3 regions of the Streptomyces sp. NBC_01460 genome follow, and region 3 is predicted to be linked to each of the others. Evidence: riboswitches for the same ligand, from Rfam matches in the RefSeq annotation. Region 3 holds a riboswitch; each other region holds the start of a gene.
What was found. A riboswitch is a leader RNA that binds a small molecule or an ion and turns the genes downstream of it on or off. The one in region 3 is predicted to bind cyclic di-AMP.

Region 1 (7,653 bases), 2.8 Mb from region 3:
GCCGGAGGCACCGTTGACCAGGAGGTTCGGGTACGCCGCCGGGAGGACGACCGGCTCCTGCTCCTGGCCGTCGTAGTTGGACTGGTAGTCGACGGTGTCCTCGTCGATCGACTCCGTCATCAGGGATGTGGCGTCGGCCATCCGGCACTCGGTGTACCGCATGGCGGCCGGCGGGTCGTCGTTGCCCAGCGAGCCGAAGTTGCCGTGCCCGTCGACGAGGGGCAGGCGCATCGAGAACGGCTGTGCCATGCGCACCAGTGCGTCATAGATCGACGCGTCGCCGTGCGGGTGCAGTTTGCCCATCACCTCGCCGACGACCCGTGCGCACTTCACGTAGCCGCGGTCGGGGCGCAGCCCCATCTCGTTCATCTGGGACACGATGCGGCGGTGCACCGGCTTCATGCCGTCGCGGGCATCGGGCAGCGCCCTGGAGTAGATCACCGAGTAGGCGTACTCGAGGAAGGAGCCCTGCATTTCGTCGACGACGTCGATGTCGAGGATCTTCTCCTCGAAGTCGTCCGGCGGCGGGGTTTTCGTGCTGCGGCGGGCCATCGCGGCTGCGACTCCTTCACAGATTCTGTCGGGCAACCTCAGGTTCTGACGCCGACCATTGTGGACCGCCGTACCGACAACGCCGACCTCGACCCGTCCGAAGCGGTCCCGGGGGCCCCGCCGGGCCCCCGTTTACGGCAGCATCTACGACAACATTCACCCAACGGGAACTTCGCCAGGTGCCCGTGCGCTTGCTTAGAGTGGCAGGTCCGGCAGGAAATCCTGTACCGATCGAAGGGACGTACATGCCCATGGGTCACACGGCCACAGCCCAGGCCGGTTCCGGCGGCTTGACGGCGACCGAGCACCGCTTGGCCAACGGCCTGCGCGTGGTGCTCTCCGAGGACCATCTGACCCCCGTCGCCGCGGTCTGCCTCTGGTACGACGTCGGCTCCCGTCACGAGGTCAAGGGCCGCACGGGCCTGGCTCACCTCTTCGAGCACCTGATGTTCCAGGGCTCGGGCCAGGTCAAGGGGAACGGGCACTTCGAGCTGGTGCAGGGGGCCGGTGGTTCCCTGAACGGCACGACCAGCTTCGAACGCACCAACTACTTCGAGACCATGCCCACGCACCAGCTGGAGCTGGCCCTGTGGCTCGAGGCCGACCGGATGGGCTCGCTGCTCGCCGCGCTCGACGAGGAGTCCATGGAGAACCAGCGGGACGTCGTGAAGAACGAGCGCCGCCAGCGCTACGACAACGTTCCGTACGGCACCGCCTTCGAGAAGCTCACCGCCCTCGCGTACCCGGAGGGCCACCCGTACCACCACACGCCGATCGGCTCGATGGCCGACCTCGACGCGGCGACCCTGGACGACGCGCAGGCGTTCTTCCGCACGTACTACGCGCCGAACAACGCGGTGCTCTCCGTCGTCGGTGACATCGACCCGGAGCAGACGCTCGCCTGGATCGAGAAGTACTTCGGCTCGATCCCCTCGCACGACGGCAAGCAGCCCCCGCGCGACGGCACCCTGCCGGACGTCATCGGCGAGCAGCTGCGCGAGGTCGTCCACGAGGAGGTCCCCGCGCGTGCGCTGATGGCCGCCTACCGGCTGCCGCACGACGGCACGCGCGCGTGCGACGCCGCGGACCTCGCCCTGACCGTGCTCGGCGGAGGTGAGTCGTCCCGTCTGCACAACCGTCTGGTCCGCCGCGACCGTACGGCGGTGGCCGCCGGTTTCGGGCTGCTCAGGCTGGCCGGCGCGCCCTCCCTGGGGTGGCTGGACGTCAAGACGTCCGGCGGTGTCGAGGTGCCGCAGATCGAGGCGGCCGTCGACGAGGAGCTGGCCCGCTTCGCCGAGGAGGGCCCCACGCCCGAGGAGATGGAGCGCGCCCAGGCGCAGTTGGAGCGCGAGTGGCTGGACCGGCTCGGCACGGTCGCCGGCCGCGCCGACGAACTCTGCCGGTACGCCGTCCTGTTCGGTGACCCGCAGCTCGCCCTGACCGCGGTGGGCCGGGTGCTCGACGTGACGGCGGAGGAGGTCAGGGAGGCCGCCCGGGCCGCCCTGCGCCCCGACAACCGTGCCGTCCTGGTCTACGAGCCGGTCGAACCGGCCGACGAGGCCGACGAGACCGCCGGCACCGACGCGCACGAGGGGGCCGACAAGTGACCGACGCCGCCGTGACTGGAGTAGCGATGGAGTACCACCCGCAGCCGACCGCCGGCGAGGCCAGGCCCTGGGCCTTCCCCGCGCCCGAGCGCGGCGCCCTGCCCAACGGGCTGACCGTACTGCGCTGCCACCGCCCCGGGCAGCAGGTCGTCGCCGTGGAGATCTTCCTCGACGCGCCGCTCGACGCCGAGCCCGAGGGGCTGGACGGAGTGGCGACGATCATGTCGCGCGCCCTGTCCGAGGGCACGGACAAGCGCTCCGCCGAGGAGTTCGCCGCGGAGCTGGAGCGCTGCGGCGCCACGCTGGACGCCCACGCGGACCACCCGGGGATCCGGGTCTCCCTCGAGGTCCCGGTCTCCCGCCTGTCCAAGGCGCTCGGGCTGGTCGCCGAGGCCCTGCGGGCCCCGGCCTTCGCCGAGAGCGAGATCGAGCGCCTGGTCGGCAACCGCCTCGACGAGATCCCGCACGAGCAGGCCAACCCCGCGCGCCGGGCCGCCAAGCAGCTGTCCAAGGAGCTCTTCCCCGCCACGGCCCGGATGTCCCGTCCGCGCCAGGGCACCGAGGAGACCGTCCGGCGGATCGACGCCGCGGCCGTGCGCGCCTTCTACGACGCCCACGTCCGCCCGTCCACGGCGACGGCGGTCGTCGTCGGCGACCTCACCGAGGTGGACCTGGACGCGCTGCTCGCCGAGACCGTCGGGGACTGGTCGGGCAATGCGGGCCAGGCCCGCCCGGTGCCCCCGATCACCGCGGACGACACGGGCCGTGTGGTCGTCGTGGACCGTCCCGGAGCCGTCCAGACTCAGCTGCTGATCGGCCGGATCGGCGCGGACCGGCATGACAGCGTGTGGCCCGCCCAGGTCCTCGGCACGTACTGCCTGGGGGGCACGCTCACCTCGCGGCTGGACCGCGTGCTGCGCGAGGAGAAGGGCTACACGTACGGTGTCCGGGCCTTCGGGCAGGTGCTGCGCTCGACGGCGCCCGGCTCCTCCTCCGGGGCGACCGGGGCCGCCATGCTCGCCATCAGCGGTTCCGTCGACACGGAGTCCACCGGGCCCGCGCTCGACGACCTCTGGAAGGTCCTGCGCACCCTGGCGGCCGAAGGGCTCACCGACGCCGAGCGTGAGACGGCCGTCCAGAACCTCGTGGGCGTCGCCCCGCTGAAGTACGAGACCGCGGCCTCGGTCGCGGGCACCCTGGCCGACCAGGTGGAGCAGCACCTGCCGGACGACTACCAGGCCCAGCTGTACGCGCGCCTGGCGGCGACCGGCACGGTCGAGGCGACCGCCGCCGTCGTCAACGCGTTCCCGGTGGACCGGCTGGTCACCGTCCTGGTCGGGGACGCCGCACAGATCGCGGACCCCGTACGCGCGCTCGGCATCGGCGAGGTGTCGGTCGTCACCGGCTGACATGACGGGACATCAGGGACCCCGGCGGGGCACTCTCGCCGGGGTTCTGTCTTTTGTCTGTTTTAAGCGGAAAATACATGTTCATCCTGTGGGATGTGCGACAAAAGACCCGTTCCGTTTGGCGGGCGAAAGCGGCCCCCTCTAGCGTCGGCCCGGCTGTCCGTCAGACGAATGCCGCATCCGTGGCGCCGGGCAGTCATCGCCGAGTCCCCGTCCGGCGCGAGCCTGGGGAGCCGGGGACCCACGAAGTCCCTGGGGTGAATCGGATCCCTGCACCTCGCACGAGGCTCAGGGGCCCGTAGGAGACCTTCCTGCTCCGAACCCGTCAGCTAACCCGGTAGGCGAGAAGGAAGGAAAGGACCAGCCCCTCCATGGCGTTCATCCGTGCCACCGGGAAGCACCGTGCCCCGAGCCGCCTGACGCGCAAGAGCGCCGAGGTCGCCGGCATCGCGGCCCTGGCCACCGCCGGTGTCATCGGCGCCACCGCGTCCCCCGCCCTCGCCGCGGACTCCGAGGCCGTCGCCCCGTCCTCCACCGGTCTGACGCAGGCCGTCGCCCTCGACACCACGCTCGCCGCCCAGATCGACGCCCAGGCCGAGGCCCAGGCGCACCAGGCCGAGGTCGTGGCCAAGGCGAAGGCAGCTGCGAAGGCCAAGGCGAAGGCCGAGGCCGAGGCGAAGCGCAAGGCCGAAGCCCGTGCCAAGGAGGCCCGTGAGGAGAAGGCGCGGGCAGCCCGCGCCGCCGAGCGCGCCCGGCTGAACGCGTTCCACCTCCCGGTCGCCGGCTCGCACGTGACCACGGGGTACCAGTCCGGCGGCGCGCTCTGGTCCTCCGGCACCCACTCCGGCGTGGACTTCCAGGCCGCGTCCGGCACCTCCGTCGTCGCGGTCGGCGCCGGCACGGTCGTCGAGGCCGGCTGGGGCGGCGCGTACGGCAACAACATCGTGCTCAAGATGAAGGACGGCACGTACACCCAGTACGGCCACCTCTCCTCGATCGGTGTCTCCGTCGGCCAGAGCGTCGGCTCGGGCGAGCAGATCGGCATCTCCGGCTCGACCGGCAACTCCACCGGGCCGCACCTGCACTTCGAGGCCCGGACCACCCCCGAGTACGGCTCGGACATGGACCCCGTCGCCTACCTCCGCGCCCACGGCGTCCAGGTCTGATCCGACACCTCACCACACCGCTCCGACGAAGGCCCCGGCATCCGCCGGGGCCTTCGTCGTGCGTCCGGAAGTGTGTGCGCCGACGCCTCCGCGGAACAGCTCCCTGGCCAAAAGATATCCATGGATTCCGCCCCGCCATCGGAAATGCGCGCCGGTTGCAATAGAGTCGCAGGACAGGCGTCGATCAGCCGCGTTTCGCGGGGATTAAGGCGGAGGTTCGGACATGCGCATTCCCGCGCATTCGGTATGCACGGCAATCCGTGACGACATCGTCTCCGGTGTCTTCGAGCGCGGCAGCCGCCTCACCGAAGAGGTGCTCGCGCGTCGCTACGGCGTCTCCCGCGTCCCCGTACGCGAGGCGCTGCGCACCCTGGAGTCCGAAGGGTTCGTCGTCACCCGCAGGCACGCCGGCGCCTGTGTCGCCGAGCCCACGGAACAGGAGGCCGCGGACCTTCTGGAGATCCGGATGCTCCTGGAGCCCCTGGGAGCCGCACGTGCGGCCCAGCGCCGCACCGAGGCGCACCTCAAGGTGCTCCGAGGCCTGGTCAGGCTGGGGCAGGAGCGGGTCCGCAGGGGCGAGGGAGAGGATCTGCGCTCCCTGGGCGGCTGGTTCCACGAGACGCTGGCACAGGCCTCCGGCAGCCCGGCGCTCATCGCGCTGCTCACCCAGCTCCGGCACAAGATCGCCTGGATGTACGCCGTCGAGCAGCCGGTCCGCCCCGCGGACTCCTGGGCCGAGCACGGCGCTCTCGTCGACGCCGTGGCGCGCCGCGACGCCGAGCGGGCCAGGGCGCTCGCCACCCAGCACGCGGAGCGGGCCACGGCGGCGCACCGGCTGCGGCGCCCCGACCGGCCGGGGCACCCGGCGGCCTCCGCCCGGGTGAGGACTTCGCAACACCACGTAAACATCGCGGGAGTCCGCCATTAACAATTGCGCCGTATACAAAGAGGGGTAATTGCCGGAGGGCTTTCTTTTTGCTGCCCTGATTCAGGATTTCCGGAGCGGTGTCCGCACCTGATCCGGAAACAGAAAAGCCGCGGCTCCCGGTCGGGGGTGCCGCGGCTTTCCCGCAGAAAGAAATCCGGATCGGAATGGCCGGAATCAGACGGTCTCCGGAAGCTCCTCGAGCCCCTCGGCGACCAGCTTCGCCAGACGGTCCAGGGCGGCCTCGGCGTTGTCCGCCTCGGACGCGAGCACGATCTCCTCGCCGCCCTGGGCGCCCAGGCCGAGCACCGCGAGCATGGAGGCGGCGTTCACGGGGTTGCCGTCCGCCTTGGCGATCGTCACGGGGACGCCGGAGGCCGTGGCGGCACGGACGAAGATGGAAGCGGGGCGGGCGTGCAGGCCCTCGGCCCAACCGACGTTGACGCGGCGCTCAGCCATGGTTCTGCCCTTCACGTATCAATGGGTTGTCTAGACCAGTCTCTCATGTGGTGCGCACTGCTGTGCCCGGCGTCGCCGCCGGGCGCCCACCGCCCGTCGGCCCCCTCAGCGTGCCCCTGCCGCGAACCCTCCGCGACCGGTGCGCGGCGCCGTAGGCTTTGCCCATGGAGCCCACTCCGGAGCAGAGTCCGCACCACGCGTACCCCGACCACTGGGAGGCGGACGTGGTGCTCCGCGACGGTGGCACCGCGCGCATCAGGCCCATCACCACGGACGATGCCGAGCGGCTGGTCAGCTTCTACGAGCAGGTGTCCGACGAGTCGAAGTACTACCGCTTCTTCGCCCCGTATCCGCGCCTCTCCGCCCGGGACGTGCACCGCTTCACCCATCACGACTACGTCGACCGGGTGGGACTGGCCGTCACGATCGGCGGCGAGTTCATCGCCACCGTGCGCTTCGACCGCATCAACGACCAGGGCCGGCCGGCCTCCGCCCCGGCGGACGAGGCCGAGGTCGCCTTCCTCGTCCAGGACGCCCACCAGGGCCGCGGCGTGGCGTCCGCCCTGCTCGAACACATCGCGGCAGTGGCCAGGGAGCGAGGCATCCGGCGCTTCGCCGCCGAGGTGCTGCCCGCCAACAACAAGATGATCAAGGTCTTCCGGGACGCCGGGTTCACCCAGCAGCGCAGCTTCGAGGACGGCTCCGTCCACCTCACCCTCGACCTCGAACCCACGGCCGAGTCCCTCGCGGTCCAGCGCGCCCGTGAACAGCGTGCCGAAGCGCGCTCGGTGCAGCGCCTGCTGGCCCCCGGGTCGGTCGCGGTCGTCGGCGTCGGCCGGGCGCCAGGCGGCGTGGGCAGGACGGTGCTGCGCAATCTCCTCCGCTCGGGCTTCACCGGACGCGCCTACGCGGTGAACACGTCCTTCCCCGAGGAGACGGAAACGGTCGAGGGAGTCCCCGCGCACCGCTCGGTGGGCGGGATCGGCGAGCAGGTCGACCTCGCTGTCGTCGCCGTCCCCGCCGACCGGGTGCCCGAGGCCGTCGCCGACTGCGGCGAGCACGGGGTCCAGGGCCTCGTCGTCCTCTCCGCCGGATACGCCGAGCGCGGCGCCGAAGGCCGGGAGCGGCAGCGGGAGCTGGTCCGGCAGGCACGCTCGTACGGCATGCGGATCATCGGGCCGAACGCCTTCGGCATCATCAACACCTCCGACGCGGTCCGTCTCAACGCCTCCCTCGCCCCCGAGTCGCCCAAGGCCGGGCGCATCGGGCTCTTCACCCAGTCCGGCGCCATCGGGATCGCCGTCCTGTCCGGCCTCCACCGGAGGGGCGCCGGCCTGTCGGCGTTCATCTCCGCGGGCAACCGGGCCGACGTCTCCGGCAACGACTTCCTGCAGTACTGGTTCGAGGACCAGGGCACGGACGTCGCCCTGCTGTACCTCGAATCGCTCGGCAACCCCCGCAAGTTCACCCGGCTCGCGCGCCGGACGGCGGCCGTGAAGCCCGTCGTCGTGGTGAAGGGGGCCCGGCACAGCGGA
Region 2 (7,653 bases), 2.9 Mb from region 3:
TACGCCTCCGGCTGGGCGGGGCGGTCGCCGGGCTCGAGGCCGCCGGGGGCCGGGTGACCGGAGTGCGCCTGGGCACCGGGGAGGTGCTCCCCGCCGATGTCGTCGTGGTCGCCATCGGGGCCGAACCAGCCACCGGATGGCTGGCCGGCAGCGGGCTGCGCGTCGACGGCGGCCTGGTCTGCGACTCCCGCTGCCGGGCGGCGGAGGGGATCTACGCCGTCGGGGACGTGGCGGCCTGGCACCACGAACTCCTCGACACCACGATGCGCCTCGAGAACCGTACGAACGCCACCGAGCAGGCCCTCGTCGTCGCGGACAACATCCTGGGCGCCGACCGGCCGTACGTCCCTGTGCCCTACTTCTGGACCGACCAGTTCGATGCCCGCATCCAGGCCCACGGCCGGCCCGGGCCGGACGCCGAGGCCACCGTCGTGGACGGCGACCTCGCGGGCGGACGGTTCGTCCTGCGCTACGCGCGCGACGGAAGGGTGACCGGCGTCCTCGGCTGGAACATGCCCAGACAGGCCCGACTGCGCCGCCCGGAGATCGGCGGTCCCGTCCCGTCCCTCGAACCGTCCGCGCCGTGACAGCGGCCGACGGCGCGTCAGCCCCCGCACGACGAAGTGAGGAAGCGATGACCAGCACGGCACGCCCGGAAGAGGTACACCCGTCAGCGGCCCCGGAATTCCCGATGTCCCGGGCGGCGGCATGCCCCTTCGACCCGCCACCCGCCCTGAAGGCCGAGCAGGAACAGGGGCCGCTCCGGAAGGTCCGCCTGTGGGACGGGACCACGCCCTGGCTGGTGACCCGATACGCCGAACAGCGCACCCTCCTCGCCGACCCGAGGATCAGCGCCGACGTCACCCGGCCCGGATATCCCAGCCCGGCGCCGCTGAGGGGGACGAGCTTCAGCTTCATCCTGATGGACGACCCCGAACACGCCCGTCAGCGGCGGATGGTGACGGCCCCCTTCACGATCAGGCGGGTGGAGGCGCTACGGCCCGCCGTCCAGAAGATCGTGGACGGACTGATCGACGAGATGCTGTCCGGCCCCGCGCGGACCGACCTCGTCCAGGCCTTCGCCCTCCCGGTCCCCTCGCTCGTGATCTGCGAACTGCTCGGAGTGCCGTACGGCGACCACGACTTCTTCCAGGTCAACAGCAAGACCCTCATCAGCCGCAGCGCACCGCCCGAGGCGCGGGCCGCGGCCCACGCCGACCTGATCGGGTACCTGGACGAGCTGATGGGCGACAAGATCGCCGGTCCGGCGGACGACCTCCTGTCGGGACTCGGTACGCGCGTCGAGGCGGGGGAGCTGTCCCGCCGTGAGGCGGCCGAGATGGGCGTGCTCCTGCTGATCGCCGGACACGAGACCACCGCGAACATGATCGCCCTGGGCACCCTCGCCCTCCTGGAACACCCCGACCAGCTCGCCCTGCTGCGCGACACCGGGGACGCGAAGGTGGTTTCCGGCGCCGTGGAGGAGCTGCTGCGCTACCTCAACATCACCCACGGCGGCCGCCGCCGTGTCGCGCTGGAGGACATCGAGATCGCCGGTGAGGTCATCCGGGCGGGGGAGGGGATCATCGTGCCGAACGACATCGGCAACCGTGATCCCGAGGTCTTCCCCGACCCCGACCGGCTCGACCTCCGGCGTGACGCGCGCCGCCACGTCGCCTTCGGCTTCGGCGTGCACCAGTGCGTCGGCCAGCCGCTGGCCCGCATGGAGCTGCAGGTGGTCTACAGCACCCTCTACCGGCGCATCCCGACCCTGCGCCTGGACACCGCCCTGGAGCAGCTGTCGTTCAAGCACGACGGATCCGTCTACGGGGTCCACGAACTGCCCGTGGCCTGGTGACTCCTCCCCCCACCGTCCCCTCATCGACACCGACGACGAAGGAGTGCTCATGAAAGTGACCCTCGACCAGGACAAGTGTGTGGCGTCCGGACAGTGCGTGGTCGCCGCCGCTGACGTGTTCGACCAGGACGACGACGGCATCGCGGTGCTGCTCGACCCCGCACCGCCGTCGGACCGGGCCGACGACGTCGAGCAGGCCGCGGCGGTCTGCCCGGCCCTCGCCATCACGGTCCAGGACTGACGGTCCAGGACTGACGGGAAGGAGCCCGGGGGCGGCGGCGGTGGCCCGCGGCCGTCCCCCGGTCGACGTCTCCCCGTCGTCGTTGCGCAGGGGCTCCTTCCGCTACGGGAAGAGGAGGAGCTTGCCCGTGGTGGACCGGGACTCGATGTCGCGGTGCGCCCGCTCCGCGTCCCGCAGCGGGTAGCGCCCTCCGACAGCGGGAAGCAGTACCCCCTGGCGCACCAGGTCGAAGAGCGCGGCGCTGTGGCGCAGGAGCTCCTCGCGGCCGGGGATGTGGTCGCGGAAGACCGGATAGCAGACCTTGATGCTGCGGGGCAGCTCCCTCATGTTCAGTACGGGGACCGTGCCGTTGAACGCTCCGTAGTAGAGCAACGTCCCGTGGCGCCGTACGACGCCCATCGACGCCCGGAACGTGGTCCCGCCCCCGCCGTCGAACACGGTGTGGACACCGTGGCCGCCGGTCAGCTCCAGGACGGGTGCCACGAAAGCGTCCCCGCTGGACACGATCGCGTGGTCCGCCCCGTTGCGCCGGGCCGCCTCCGCCTTCTCCTCGGTGGAGGCGAGCCCGATGACGGTCGCACCACGCGCCTTGATCATCCGGGTCAGATTATGTCCCAGGCCGCCGGCCGCCCCGTGGACCAGCGTCGTCTGGCCAGGCTCCACCGGGGCTGCCTCGGTGGTGAAGTGATGGGCCGTGATGCCCTGCATCATGAGGCTCGTCGCCGTCTCGTCGGAGATGTCGTCCGGCACGGGCACGGCATCGGCGGCAGGCAGCACGATCTGTTCGGCGTAGGAGCCGGACGCGTACACCCAGGAGACTCGATCGCCGACGGCGAACCCGGTCACGCCCTCGCCCAGGGCGCCGATCCGCCCGGCACCCTCCACGCCGGGCGTGAAGGGGACTCCGCCCGCGGAGGGGCCCAGTCGGCGCACACCCGTGTCCATGAAGTTCACACCGGCCACCGTGACGTCGACCAGGATGTCGCCCGGGCCGGGCCTGGGGGCCGGACGGTCGACGAGCCGGAGTTCCTCCGGGCCGCCCAGTCGTTCGATGACGATCGCTCGCATGTTTCCGTCCTCTTGTCTGCTCTCGTTCCCTGTGGACGGGTGCCAGAGTCGTCCGGATAAAATGGACTGGCAAGTCCAGAAACGGAGGCAGGCATGCCGAGCGGGACCAGTGCCCCACCGCGACTCACGGCCAAGGGGGCGGCCACCCGGCGCCGCATCGTGGAGGGCGCGGCGGAGGAGATCCGGGCCAGGGGCGCCGGGGCCACCACGCTCGACGACGTGCGGGCGCGCACTTCCACGAGCAAGAGCCAGATCTTCCACTACTTCCCCGGAGGCAAGGAGGAGCTGCTCCTCGCTGTCGGGGCCCGCGAGGCCGAGCGTGTCCTGGAGGACCAGGAGCCGCACCTCAGCGACCTGGGTACGTGGCAGGCGTGGCAGGACTGGCGCGACGCGGTCGTCCGGCGATACGAGCAACAGGGCGTCAACTGCCCGCTCGGCGTGCTGATCACCGAGCTGGGCCGCACGACCCCCGCCGCCCAGGCGCTGACCGGACGACTGCTCGACCAGTGGCAGGCGGCCCTGCGTGCCGGGATCCGCCTCATGCAGGACAGTGGCGAGGTCGACCCCCGGCTGGACACCGACCGCGCGGCTGCCGCACTGGTCGCCGCGGTGCAGGGGGGAGTGGTCATCCTGATGTCCACCGGCCGGATCACCCACCTGGAAGCCGCGCTGGACACGTCGCTGGACCTGCTGCGCGCCACGGCCGCGCCGGCGCCCTCCCCCGAGGTCTGACCGCAAGGGCCTGACGCGCGCCGGGCCCGTCACCGGCCGGGCGCCTCGCGAACCCTCGGCAGTCCCTTCCGGCAGTCCCTTCCGGCCCCGCCCGGCCCTTCCGCTCAGTGTGGCCTCCAGTGCAGCTTGCCGCCGCCCACCCACCGGACGGAGGCCGGGTCGTCGAGGTCGTGGACCACGACCCCGGCCGTGGCGGCGGCGCTCAGGACGTCCGTCATGGCGGTCGCCGTCCCGATCACCTCGCCGTCGATCTCCACGACACGGAAGGGCGGGTCACCCGGCTGGACCGGCAGGACGGTGATCCGGGGGACAGGCGCGTACGGGCTCTCAGTCATAGGCAGATCGGTTCCACGCCGACGCTCCAGGTACGCCTGCGGGCATCGGGCGTGAGTCATATGCCCGATTTGGAGTGTTTTTTGAATTTAATCCCGTAATCCATAAAAGGCCATTTCGTGCGACCTGGGCCCCTGCGGGTAGGCGCAAAACGCCCGAATCGGACTCAGTGACCAGGGTCACCTCCGACGCCCCGGACGCGGGCGTGCGCCCGTCGGTTCCCTTCTGCGGCAAGAGAAATGAGTGACGCGATGTGGGGTGGATTACATGAATTCCCGTGAATTGATCTTGCGAATGAATTGTGATCACTCCGCCAGGCTTGTTCCTTTCCCTATTTCTCGCCTACGGTCACCATCACTCCGGGCGGAACGCCGAATCCTGCCGCCGTCCGGTTACCCGACCACTTCTCGTACGGCAGGAGCGGGGGACCCAAGTAAGCGCCGATCCGGTTTCCGGAGCGGCTCGGGGTGAAGTCGCATTCCCATGCGGCCGGGCATCTCCAGCTCGAACCCGACAGCTCACTTCGCAGGCGGCGGAGAGGAATTCAGCATGCCCGAAAGCGGTAAGCACCGTCGTTCCAGGACCACTTCGCTCACCCGCGGCATCATCGCCGTGAGCACGGGTGGAGCCGCCCTGGCCCTGCCCCTCATCGGTGCCACCGGCGCCTTCGCCGCCCCGGCCCAGCCCGCTGCGGTGGAAAAGGCTGCAACGTCGACTGCTGTGTCCGGCAAGGGAATTGCCGCGCAGAAGTCCACGTCCACCACCTATTCCGTCGTCTTCGGCGACACTCTCGCCAAGATCGCTCGCGAGCATTCCGTGAGCGGTGGCTGGAAGGCCCTGTACGAGGGCAACAAGAAGGTCATCGGCGGAAACCCGGACCTCATTCACCCCGGCCTGAAGATCACCATTGGCGCCAAGGGTGAGAACAAGGCGGCGGACAAGGCCGACAAGGCCGGGTCCAAGGCTTCCGACCGTGCCGAGAAGAGCGCCGACCGCGCCGACCGCTCGGAGCGCACGAGCACGTCGCTCGCCACCGAGGGCGCTCCGGCCGCCGAAGCCGCCCCCGCGGCCGCGCCGGTCTCGTACACGAACGACCTCGACGGCTGGATCAAGGAGTCGCTGGCCGTCATGGCCGAGCACGGCATCCCCGGCACCTACGAGGGCATCCACCGCAACATCATCCGCGAGTCCGCGGGTGACCCGAAGGCCATCAACAACTGGGACATCAACGCGATCAACGGCGTCCCGTCGAAGGGCCTGCTGCAGGTCATCGACCCGACCTTCCAGGCGTACCACGTGCCCGGTACGTCGACGGACAGCTACGACCCGGTCGCCAACATCACCGCCGCGTGCAACTACGCCGCGGACCGGTACGGCTCGATCGACAACGTCTTCGGTGCCTACTGAGGCTCCATGGACACGGGGCCTCTGACACACGGCGTGTGACAGAGGGCCGGCATTGAAGGGTGGTACGGGTTCGGCGGAACCCGCACCACCCTTCTGTCGTGTCCGAGGTCCCCCGGTGCTCCCCCACCGCGGCGGCCGGCACCCGCGCGACAGGCCGGTCGGGGCCGGGGTGACTGGCCTCGTACAGGTTCGTCGTCCATACTGCCCGCCGTGGAGCAGCGCATAGATTCGAACAACAAGCCCGAGTTCGCCGCGGGGACAGACCCGGCGTACATCCCCGGCCTGACGGCCCCTGCCCCCGCGCGGACGGAGGCGGAAGCGGAGAAGGCGGAGCCCGGCGAGGTCCCGGCGGGCGACGTCGCGGACGCTCCCGCCGAGGGTGCGGCCGAGGAGGCCGCGGAGGAGTCCACGGCCGCCGCCGACGCGATCCCGGACGACGAGGCCACCCCGGACGGCGAGGCGGTGAGCGAGGACGCCGGAGCCAAGGACGCCGACGGCGCCGAGGACAAGGACGCGCCCGTCTTCGAGGTCAGCGACCGGCGCGGATCGATCAGGGTGGACGCCGCGGGTGTCCGCTTCCGGCTCGACGACCAGGAGGCGGAGTTCGACTGGTCCGAGATCGGCGCGGTCGAGGTCAGGACCGGCCGCTTCGGGCGCCGGTTCACCGTGACGGTCCACCTGTCGAGCGTCCGGTGGTTCAACGCCGAGGTCGAGGCCGGGGCCCGAAGCGAGCTCAAGGGGTGGACGGCGGAACTCGACGAGGTGCTCGACGCCTACTTCGAAGAGGCCTGACCCCCGCGTCCGGGGCCGCACACCGGGCTGCTCGCCGGCCCGGTGCGCGGCATGCCCTGACGGGGGCCGGCCCTCGACCGCCGTGCCCGGCCCCGGCCGTCGTGCCCGGGCACCGCGGGCCGGAGGCTCAGGCCCCGGCCGCCGTGCCGAGCACCACGGACCGCGTCAGATGGCGCGGAAGGTCGGGATCGAGACCGCGGGCCGCCGCTCGGGCGATCGCCAGCCGCTGGACCCGGACCAGGTCGGCCAGCGGGTCCAGAGCGCTCTCGACCCAGCGGGCCCCGGTCGCCAGCACCTGCTCCCGGAGCCCCTCCGGGGCCGCGCCGAACATCCAGGTCGCGGTCCCGGCCGTGGCGATGCTGATGGGGCCGTGGCGGTATTCCATCGCCGGGTACGACTCCGTCCAGGAGAGCGACGCCTCCTTCATCTTCAGCGCCGCCTCGTTGGCGAGCCCGACCGTCCAGCCGCGCCCCAGGAAGCTGAACTGGGTGCACTCCAGCAGCCCTTCGGGAAGCGGCTCCGCCAGCGCCGTCTCCGCGTCGCGTACGACGTCCTCGGTGTGCAGTCCGAGGTGGGCGCGGAACAGGGTCAGCGCGGTCGTCGCGAAGCGCGTCTGGACCACGGACCGTTCGTCGGCGAAGTCGAGGACCACCACCTCGTCGGCCGCGTCCATCACCGGGGTCCGCGGGTCGGCGGTCACGGCGACGGTACGGGTGGTGCCCCGCAGCCGGTCCAGCAGACCGAGCACCTCGGTCGTGGTTCCCGACCGGGTGAGGGCCACCACCCGGTCGTAGGCGCGCCCGAAGGGGAACTCCGAGGCGGCGTACGCGTCCGACTCGCCCTGCCCGGAGGCCTCCCGGAGCGAGGCGTAGGCCTGCGCCATGTAGTACGACGTTCCGCAGCCGACGACGGCGATGCGCTCACCGGTGGCCGGCAGGGCCGCCTTCCGGCCGACGGCGACCTCCGCGGCGCGGCGCCAGCACTCCGGCTGGCCGGCTGTCTCGGTCTCGACATGGGACATGTCCGCACTCCGCTTCCGCTGCTGACTCGCGCCTGATGGGTGGGGCTGGGTGAATTCGTCGCCCTTTTGCTCAATGTTGCATGGTACCTGGGTGAATCGAGCAAGAACAAGCAAATGGCTCCTCTCTTCCTGATCCGATCGGCATCTGTTTTCGGCCATGCTCGGTGGGTAGTCGGCTCAATCCGGTTCCGTCGCCACCCC
Region 3 (7,653 bases):
GGTGAGAACCTCTGCCTTGGGCAGCACGCGTCGCAGCGGGACGACGACATGCCGAGGCGAGATGCTGCCGGCAGCAGCTTCGGGGAGGAAGGGCTGGTACGTCATGTACGAGCGCGGGTCGACGACCGTGACGGTCGCCTCTCCATACCGCATCTTCTTCAGAATGCGACGAGCTGCGTACAGGCCTACGTACCCACCGCCTACAACGAGGATCCTGGGACGCTCCGTGGTGCTCATGCCATCGAGTATCCACCCCACTCGGGGGGCATGCTCGTGAGCCCCTTCACAAGGTATGCGCGACCCTCTGCTACACTCCGCCGCCCACGTGACCCAGGTCATGGCGAGGATGGGGAACCACGCCGTCCCGGCGAACGTTGTTCACCACTTGTGAGCTGGCCCTTGAGCCTTCGTCCGGGGTGAACCACCTGCCCGGGACACGTCTCCGCCACACCCCCGAAACGCCCCCGCATCACCCCCGCGCGGAGCCGTGGACCGCCCGCACGGCCCCTTGGGCGAAGAACTTCGCCCGGAGGGACCGAATTCCTTGTGAAGAAGTTCACGAAGTTTCCCGCGGCGCCTCGCGAAAGACCCCTCCGGACAGGTCCGGAGGGGTCTCGCCGAGCTCAAAGGTGCAGGCCGGAATGCGTTTGAGCAGCATCTCACCGCGCCCGTCGGCGCCCTGTGATCAGGCGGCGGACCAGGCGATCCCGTCCAGAATGTCGTGCTCGCTGACCACGACCTCCCGGGCTCCGCTCCGCTCCATCACGGCGAGCAGGACGAGCGCGCCCGAGGCGATCACGTCGACCCGCCCCGGGTGCATCGCGGGGATCGCCGCGCGCTCCTCGTGCGTCGAGGCCAGCAGCCGCTCGGTGATCTCCCTGACCCGCTCCAGGGAGACGCGGGAGTGGTGGATCGCCTCGGAGTCGTACTCCTCGAGCCCGAGCGCGATCGCGGCCACGGTGGTGACCGTCCCGGCCAGGCCGACGAGCGTCGCCGCCGAGGCGAGCGGCACGGTCTCCTCGGCCAGATCCAGCGCGGAGCCGATGTCCGCGCGGATCGCGGCGACCCGGTCGGGCGTGGGCGGATCCACGGCGGCCCCGTCGAGGACGAGATGACGCTCCGTCATACGGACGCAGCCGATGTCCACGGAGCGCGCGGCGCGGACACGGTCGTCACCGACGACGAACTCCGTGGAGCCGCCGCCGATGTCCACCACCAGGTACGGCTTCTCCAGGTGGTCGCCGCCCGCCAGTTCCTTCGTGGCTCCGTCGAACGAGAGCTGCGCCTCCTGGGCACCCGTGACGACCTCGGGCTCGACGCCCAGGATGTCCAGGACGCCGCGGACGAACGTGTCACTGTTCTCCGCGTCGCGGGAGGCCGAGGTGGCGACGAACCGGACGCGCTCGGCGCCCAGCTCCTTGATCACCGCCGCGTACGCGCGACAGGCGCCGAAGGTCCGCTCCAGCGCCTCGGGGGCCAGGCGGCCGGTCCGGTCGACCCCCTGGCCGAGCCGGACGATCTCCATCCGGCGGTCGAGCTCGGTGAAGTCACCGGTGGCGGGGTCCACGTCCGCGACGAGCAGGCGGATGGAGTTGGTACCGCAGTCGATGGCGGCAACGCGGGTCATGGGGCTCCTGTGGTCGTACGGGTACCGCGCCGGGTCAGGACGCGTCGGATCCGGCGTCGGGGCCGCACGGTGTGACGCACGGACCCTTGGCCCACCACTCCGGCAGCATCGCGATCGCCTCGTCGCCCAGCGGGTTCACCCCCGGCCCCGCGGCCAGCGAGTGGCCCACCAGGACGTGCAGGCACTTCACCCGGTCCGGCATGCCGCCCGCGCTCGGGAAGCCCTCCAGGACCTCGATGGCGTCGCGCCGGGCGAGGTAGTCCTCGTGCGCGGCACGGTAGGCGGCGGCCAGCTCCGGGTCCGTCGTGAGCCGCTCGGTCATCTCCCTCATGACCCCGTTGGCCTCCAGCGTGCCGATCGCGGACGCGGCACGCGGGCACGTCAGGTAGTACGTCGTCGGGAACGGCGTGCCGTCCTCCAGACGGGGCTGCGTCTCGACCACGTCCGGGTTGCCGCACGGGCAGCGGTGCGCGATGGCGCGCAGCCCGCGCGGCGGCCGGCCGAGCTGGAGCCCGAACGCGGCGATGTCCGCGTCGGTGGGCGTGGTGGATTCGGTCTGCGGAGGGGGCGTGTCCATGCCTGCCTTGAATGTCATCGGTCGGACTGTATGAATCGGTGCGGGGCGGGGGCTCCGCGCGGGCGCGAGGTCATTCGCGGTCCGCGCTGTCGACGCCGTCCCAGAGGTTCGAGTGCCAGGGCCGCCCCGTCGCCCCCGGCTCGCCCCGGCGCACCTCCGCCGCGTCCGGGTCGACCACCGTGTAGGCGGTCTCGCCGGGCATCACGTAGTGGAGGTGCTGGCGCGCGAGACGGCGGATGTACGCGTCGTCCTTGAGCCGCGCCTTCTCGTCGCGCAGCTCCTCGGTCCGCTGGTGGGCCTCGCGGGAGAGCCTCTCCTGGTCGGCGATCTGGTCACGCTGGGAGACGTACTGCCGCATGGGGTAGGCGAGCGCGACCACCAGCGAGCAGACGATCAGCGCGAGGAACGCGGCCCGGCCCGTGAGCCGCGAGCGGCGGGCCTGGCGGCGGTTCTGGGACCGGTAGACGCGGGCCGCCGTCTGCTCCCCGAGCAGCCGCAGCCTGGTCGCGGTGGAGAACCGGTCGCGGTCCTTCCCGGCCATGTCTCACGCCTCCCCGTTACGCACGTCCGTCCCCGCACACGGTACGGGACCGGATGCGGGGACGGACGGAGGCTGGTGCTCCGGACTCGGGCTGTCAGCCGTCGAAGCGGAAGCGCGGGAACGCCGAACGTCCGGCGTACACCGCGGCGTCGTCGAGGATCTCCTCGATGCGCAGCAGCTGGTTGTACTTGGCGACACGGTCCGAGCGGGCCGGGGCGCCGGTCTTGATCTGGCCGCAGTTCACGGCGACGGCGAGGTCGGCGATGGTGACGTCCTCGGTCTCACCGGAACGGTGCGACATCATGCACTTGAAGCCGTTGCGCTGGGCCAGCTCCACGGCGTCCAGGGTCTCGGTCAGCGAACCGATCTGGTTGACCTTGACGAGCAGGGCGTTGGCCGAGCCCTCCTCGATACCGCGGGCGAGGCGCTCGGGGTTGGTGACGAACAGGTCGTCACCGACGATCTGCACCTTGGAGCCGAGCTTGTCGGTGATGACCTTCCAGCCGGCCCAGTCGTCCTCGTACAGCGGGTCCTCGATGGAGACCAGCGGGTACGCGGAGACGAGCTCCTCGTAGTACTCGGTCATCTCGGCGGCCGAGCGGGACTTGCCCTCGAACTCGTAGACGCCGTCCTTGTAGAACTCGGACGCGGCGACGTCGAGCGCGAGCGCGATGTCGCGGCCGGGGACGTAACCGGCCTCCTTGACCGCCTCGAGGATGAGGTCGAGGGCGGCGCGGTTGGACTCGAGGTTGGGGGCGAAGCCGCCCTCGTCACCGAGACCGGTCGACAGGCCCTTGGTCTTCAGGACCTTCTTCAGCGTGTGGTAGATCTCCGCACCCCAGCGAAGGGCCTCGGAGAAGGACTCGGCGCCGATCGGCGCGATCATGAACTCCTGGATGTCCACGTTGGAGTCGGCGTGCGAGCCGCCGTTCAGGATGTTCATCATCGGAACGGGCAGCAGGTGCGCGTTCGGGCCGCCGAGGTAGCGGAAGAGCGGGAGGTCGGAGGCCTCGGACGCGGCGTGCGCCACGGCCAGCGAGACACCGAGGATGGCGTTGGCGCCGAGGGAGCCCTTGTTCTCGGTGGCGTCCAGGTCGAACATCGCCTGGTCGATGAGGCGCTGCTCGGTGGCGTCGTAGCCGACGAGCTCCGGGCCGATCTGCTCGATCACGGCGAGGACGGCCTTCTCGACGCCCTTGCCCTGGTAACGGTTCGGGTCACCGTCGCGAAGCTCAATGGCCTCGAACGCGCCGGTGGAGGCGCCGGACGGAACAGCAGCACGTCCCGTGCTGCCGTCGTCGAGGCCAACCTCGACCTCGACCGTGGGGTTACCCCGGGAGTCGAGGATTTCCCTGGCTACGACGACGTCGATGGACGGCACGAGGCATCTCCTTCTGGGATCTGACACTGGTTGTGCAGGGTCACTGTGGCCTTGCGTCACGAGCCTAACCGGCTCGGCCCGCTCCGTCGGCCGTCCGCCCGTCCCCTGGGACGAAAAAGGACCCAAGGGTCTGCATTACGGGCAAAGCTCCAGAATTCTACTGGCCAGTAACCACAACTGTTGAACGCTCACCTCTGGGTGAGCGCGCGCCGGCACTCCTTCGACGGGTGCCGGACACGGCCGCGGCCCGGCGCGCGGGGGGTCTGCGCGCCGGGCCGGGCCACCGGGGCAGGAGGGGGACCCCGGGCCGTTTCCGACTACTTCAGGTGGAGCTGCTGACCCGGGAAGATCATGTCGGCCTGGTCGACGATGTCGTCGTTCAGCTTGAACAGCTTCTCCCAGCCGCCCTTGACCTTCTTCGCGTCGGCGATCTTGCTGAGGGTGTCGCCGGCCTTCACCTTGTACTCGCCGTCACCCTTCTCGACCTTCTTGCCGGTCGGGGTGGTGACGGTCTTCCCGGGGGCCGTGCGCTTCTCGCTGCGCGTGGTGGGCTGCTCGGCCTTGCGCTCGGGCTGGGCCTTCGTCTCGGCCTTGTCGGCGCTCTGGCCGGAACCGGTGTCGACACCCGGGTCCACACCGTCGTTCGTCAGGCCGCCGGCACCGGCGCAGCCCCAGGCGCCCGGGCCCTGGAGGGCGAGGAGCTTCTCGGCCGCGGCTATCTGCTGGCCCTTGGTGGCCAGGTCGGCGCGGGCGGCGTACTGCGTGCCACCGGCGGCCGCCCAGCTGGACTGCGAGAACTGCAGACCGCCGTAGTAACCGTTGCCGGTGTTGATGGACCAGTTGCCACCGGACTCGCACTGGGCGACGGCGTCCCAGGTGTCGACGGAGGCGGCGGAGGCACCGGTCGCGCCCATGAGCGGCACGGCGACGGCCGCACCGGTGACACCGGCCAGGGTCGCGATACGGACGGCCTTGGACGGGCGACGGTGCTTGCCCTTGCTGGAAAGCAGCATGGTTCTCCTCACCGACGCCTACGAGGTGAGCTGTCGGGTTCGGGCCTGTGAGTTGCCCGGCCGTCCGCTTCCGCGGGCGGCTCCACCCCTAGCCGTCCCTTCGCCCGTCTTCCGACGGCCGGGTCCGGCGCCTACCTGGTTCCCCCGCTCCTGCCTACGGCGCTTTACGCGTCGGTACCCCTCGGCCGACGGCAGGATTCGGCGTGACGGTCGAGGGTGCCCGCGGTGCGAGCGGCTCCGACCGTAGACACACGCAACCCCCACATTCAAAGATGGACATAACGACCAATCAGCCCGTATCGTCCCGGCGGCGAGGATCGTTTCCGCAGGTCGGACGCAATATGGACGGACCGGACGGACGGGGCGCAGCAGTTGACGCAAAGAGACCCATGTCTCACTTACGCATAAGTGGACATAGGTCTCTTAACTGCCCCTGTTTTCGGGGTGTTTTCCCGCTTTTGATCAGTTGGCGGCGGCGGTCTCCGCCGGAGCGTCCTGCGCGTCCGCCCCGAGGCCGAGGTCCAGGTTCTGGCCGGGAAGGATCAGGTCCGGGTCGGAGCCCAGCTCGTCCTTGTTGGCCTCGTAGAGCGCGGTCCAGCCACCGGTCAGCTCCTGCGCGTCGGCGATGGCCCAGAGGTTGTCGCCCTCGCGGACGGTGTACGTGCCCTCCGCGCCCTGCCGCGCGTCGGAGTCGCCGCGGGAGGCGTGGCGGCCGGACTCGCGCCCGTCGTCGGCCCCCGTCTCCGTACCGGCCTCGGGAGCCGGCGTGCCGCGGTGCTTCCCGCTCGTCGTCCCGTCACCCTTCGATGCGCCGGACGACCCGGGGGCCTCGGCGGAGGGGGTCCCGGACGGCGTCGCGGTGTCCGAGGACTCGACGGCCTCGTCGCTCCTGCCGGACGTGTCGTCGGACGTGTTCCCGCTCGCCTTGCCCTTCGCGTCCGAGTCCGAGGTGTCCTTCTCGTCGGCGGTGTCCGCCGGGTCCTTCGCCTCGGAGGAGGGGGTCTCGGACGGCGTCGCGGTGTCCGAGGGCTCGGCGGACGGCTCGCCGCCCGGGTCGACGCCGGGCAGCGTCCCGTCCAGGGCGAGACCGGAGATCACCGCGCAGCTGGGCCACGCCTGCGGGCCCTTGTCGTCCAGCACCTTCTCCGCCACCGCTATCTGCTGCGAGCGGCTCGCCAGGTCGGCGCGGGGCGCGTACGACGTGCCGCCGTAGGCCGACCAGGTGTCCTGCGAGAACTGCAGACCGCCGTAGTAGCCGTTGCCGAGGTCGGCACTCCACATGCCGCCGCTCTCGCATTCGGCGACCCGGTCCCAGGTCGTCGCGTCGGCCGCCTGCGCGCCGCCCGCACCGAGCAGCGGAATGGCGATGGCCGATCCTGTGACGCCTGCGGCGACGACGATGGCGGGTGCCTGACGAGGGCGACGGTGTCTGCCGGTCGCGGAGCCCATGCGATTGCCTTCCGTGTGACTGACATGTGACGGGTGGGTCGAGGGGTGAACCTAGCCCTACTCGAACGTGTGTCACAAGTCGATGCAGCGGAGATCACGTGAAAGTCACAGAGTTGACAGGCTGTCACTTTTTTCGGCGGAGGGCCCGGGTCCGAACTCCACCGGAAGCGTGCGCAGTCCACGCATGATGAGTCCGCCCCTCCACCGCAAATCGGCAGGATCTGCGGTGAGCCGCAGGTCGGGAAGGCGGCGCAGCAGTGTCGCCAGTGCCACCCGCCCCGCCGGACGGGCCGGCGGAGCCCCCAGGCAGTAGTGGATGCCGTGCCCGTGTCCGAGGTGCTGATTGTCACTCCGTGCGAGATCCCGCGCGATGCCTCGATCTCCGAAAAGAGCCGCGCGAAAGGCACCGTGCCAAGGCAAGGCGGGTACGGCGCAGCGTGACGAACAGCAGGGCCCGCCGGGGCGGCCGCCCCTCCGGTCGGGCGGAGCCGGGGCGAGAGGTGGCAACAGGCGCCCGCCGGATACCGTCGTCCGGTGAACCACACCCCGTCGCCGGAACTCTTCACCTGGGAGTTCGCCACCGACCCGTATCCCGCGTACGCCTCGCTCCGCGAGCACAGCCCCGTGCACCGCACCACGCTGCCCAGCGGTGTCGAGGCCTGGTTGGTGACCCGCTACGCGGATGCCCGGCAGGCCCTCGCCGACAGCCGCCTTTCCAAGAACCCGGCGCACCACGCGGAAGACGCACACGGGAAGAGCAGAACCGGCATCCCCGGGGAGCGCAGCGCCAACCTCATGACGCACCTGCTGAACATCGACCCGCCCGATCACACGCGACTGCGTCGCCTCGTGTCCAAGGCGTTCACCCCGCGCCGGGTCGCCGAGTTCGCACCGCGTGTACAGGAGCTGACAGACCACCTCATCGATGGCTTCGCGGACCGGGGAACGGCCGACCTCATCCACGATTTCGCGTTCCCGCTGCCCATCTACGCGATCTGCGACCTGCTCGGAGTCCCGAGCGAGGACCAGGACGACTTCAGGGACTGGGCAGGCATGATGATCCGG

Region 1: it holds a riboswitch for cyclic di-AMP, as region 3 does, so the genes downstream of both, OG488_RS28290 (M23 family metallopeptidase) here and OG488_RS15380 (transglycosylase family protein) in region 3, are expected to answer to the same signal.
Region 2: it holds a riboswitch for cyclic di-AMP, as region 3 does, so the genes downstream of both, OG488_RS28985 (LysM peptidoglycan-binding domain-containing protein) here and OG488_RS15380 (transglycosylase family protein) in region 3, are expected to answer to the same signal.

What each region holds. Positions count from the first base shown of each region.
Region 1 is NZ_CP109473.1:6,251,354-6,259,006, forward strand. Features, by position in the region: gene OG488_RS28275 (DNA gyrase/topoisomerase IV subunit A) at 1-552, opposite strand, end outside; gene OG488_RS28280 (M16 family metallopeptidase) at 798-2,159, shown strand; gene OG488_RS28285 (M16 family metallopeptidase) at 2,186-3,568, shown strand; cyclic di-AMP (ydaO/yuaA leader) riboswitch at 3,759-3,926, shown strand; gene OG488_RS28290 (M23 family metallopeptidase) at 3,940-4,734, shown strand; gene OG488_RS28295 (GntR family transcriptional regulator) at 4,958-5,662, shown strand; gene OG488_RS28300 (HPr family phosphocarrier protein) at 5,837-6,118, opposite strand; gene OG488_RS28305 (bifunctional acetate--CoA ligase family protein/GNAT family N-acetyltransferase) at 6,283-7,653, shown strand, end outside.
Region 2 is NZ_CP109473.1:6,407,476-6,415,128, forward strand. Features, by position in the region: gene OG488_RS28955 (NAD(P)/FAD-dependent oxidoreductase) at 1-587, shown strand, start outside; gene OG488_RS28960 (cytochrome P450) at 635-1,858, shown strand; gene OG488_RS28965 (ferredoxin) at 1,908-2,099, shown strand; gene OG488_RS28970 (quinone oxidoreductase family protein) at 2,202-3,167, opposite strand; gene OG488_RS28975 (TetR/AcrR family transcriptional regulator) at 3,261-3,899, shown strand; gene OG488_RS28980 (hypothetical protein) at 4,004-4,234, opposite strand; cyclic di-AMP (ydaO/yuaA leader) riboswitch at 4,594-4,779, shown strand; gene OG488_RS28985 (LysM peptidoglycan-binding domain-containing protein) at 4,782-5,639, shown strand; gene OG488_RS28990 (hypothetical protein) at 5,850-6,431, shown strand; gene OG488_RS28995 (SIS domain-containing protein) at 6,559-7,452, opposite strand.
Region 3 is NZ_CP109473.1:3,484,187-3,491,839, forward strand. Features, by position in the region: gene OG488_RS15355 (NAD(P)/FAD-dependent oxidoreductase) at 1-237, opposite strand, end outside; gene OG488_RS15360 (Ppx/GppA phosphatase family protein) at 686-1,627, opposite strand; gene OG488_RS15365 (DUF501 domain-containing protein) at 1,662-2,204, opposite strand; gene OG488_RS15370 (FtsB family cell division protein) at 2,275-2,745, opposite strand; gene eno (phosphopyruvate hydratase) at 2,840-4,126, opposite strand; gene OG488_RS15380 (transglycosylase family protein) at 4,444-5,139, opposite strand; cyclic di-AMP (ydaO/yuaA leader) riboswitch at 5,140-5,311, opposite strand; gene OG488_RS15385 (transglycosylase family protein) at 5,602-6,588, opposite strand; partial or broken gene OG488_RS15390 (cytochrome P450) at 6,694-6,951, opposite strand; gene OG488_RS15395 (cytochrome P450 family protein) at 7,123-7,653, shown strand, end outside.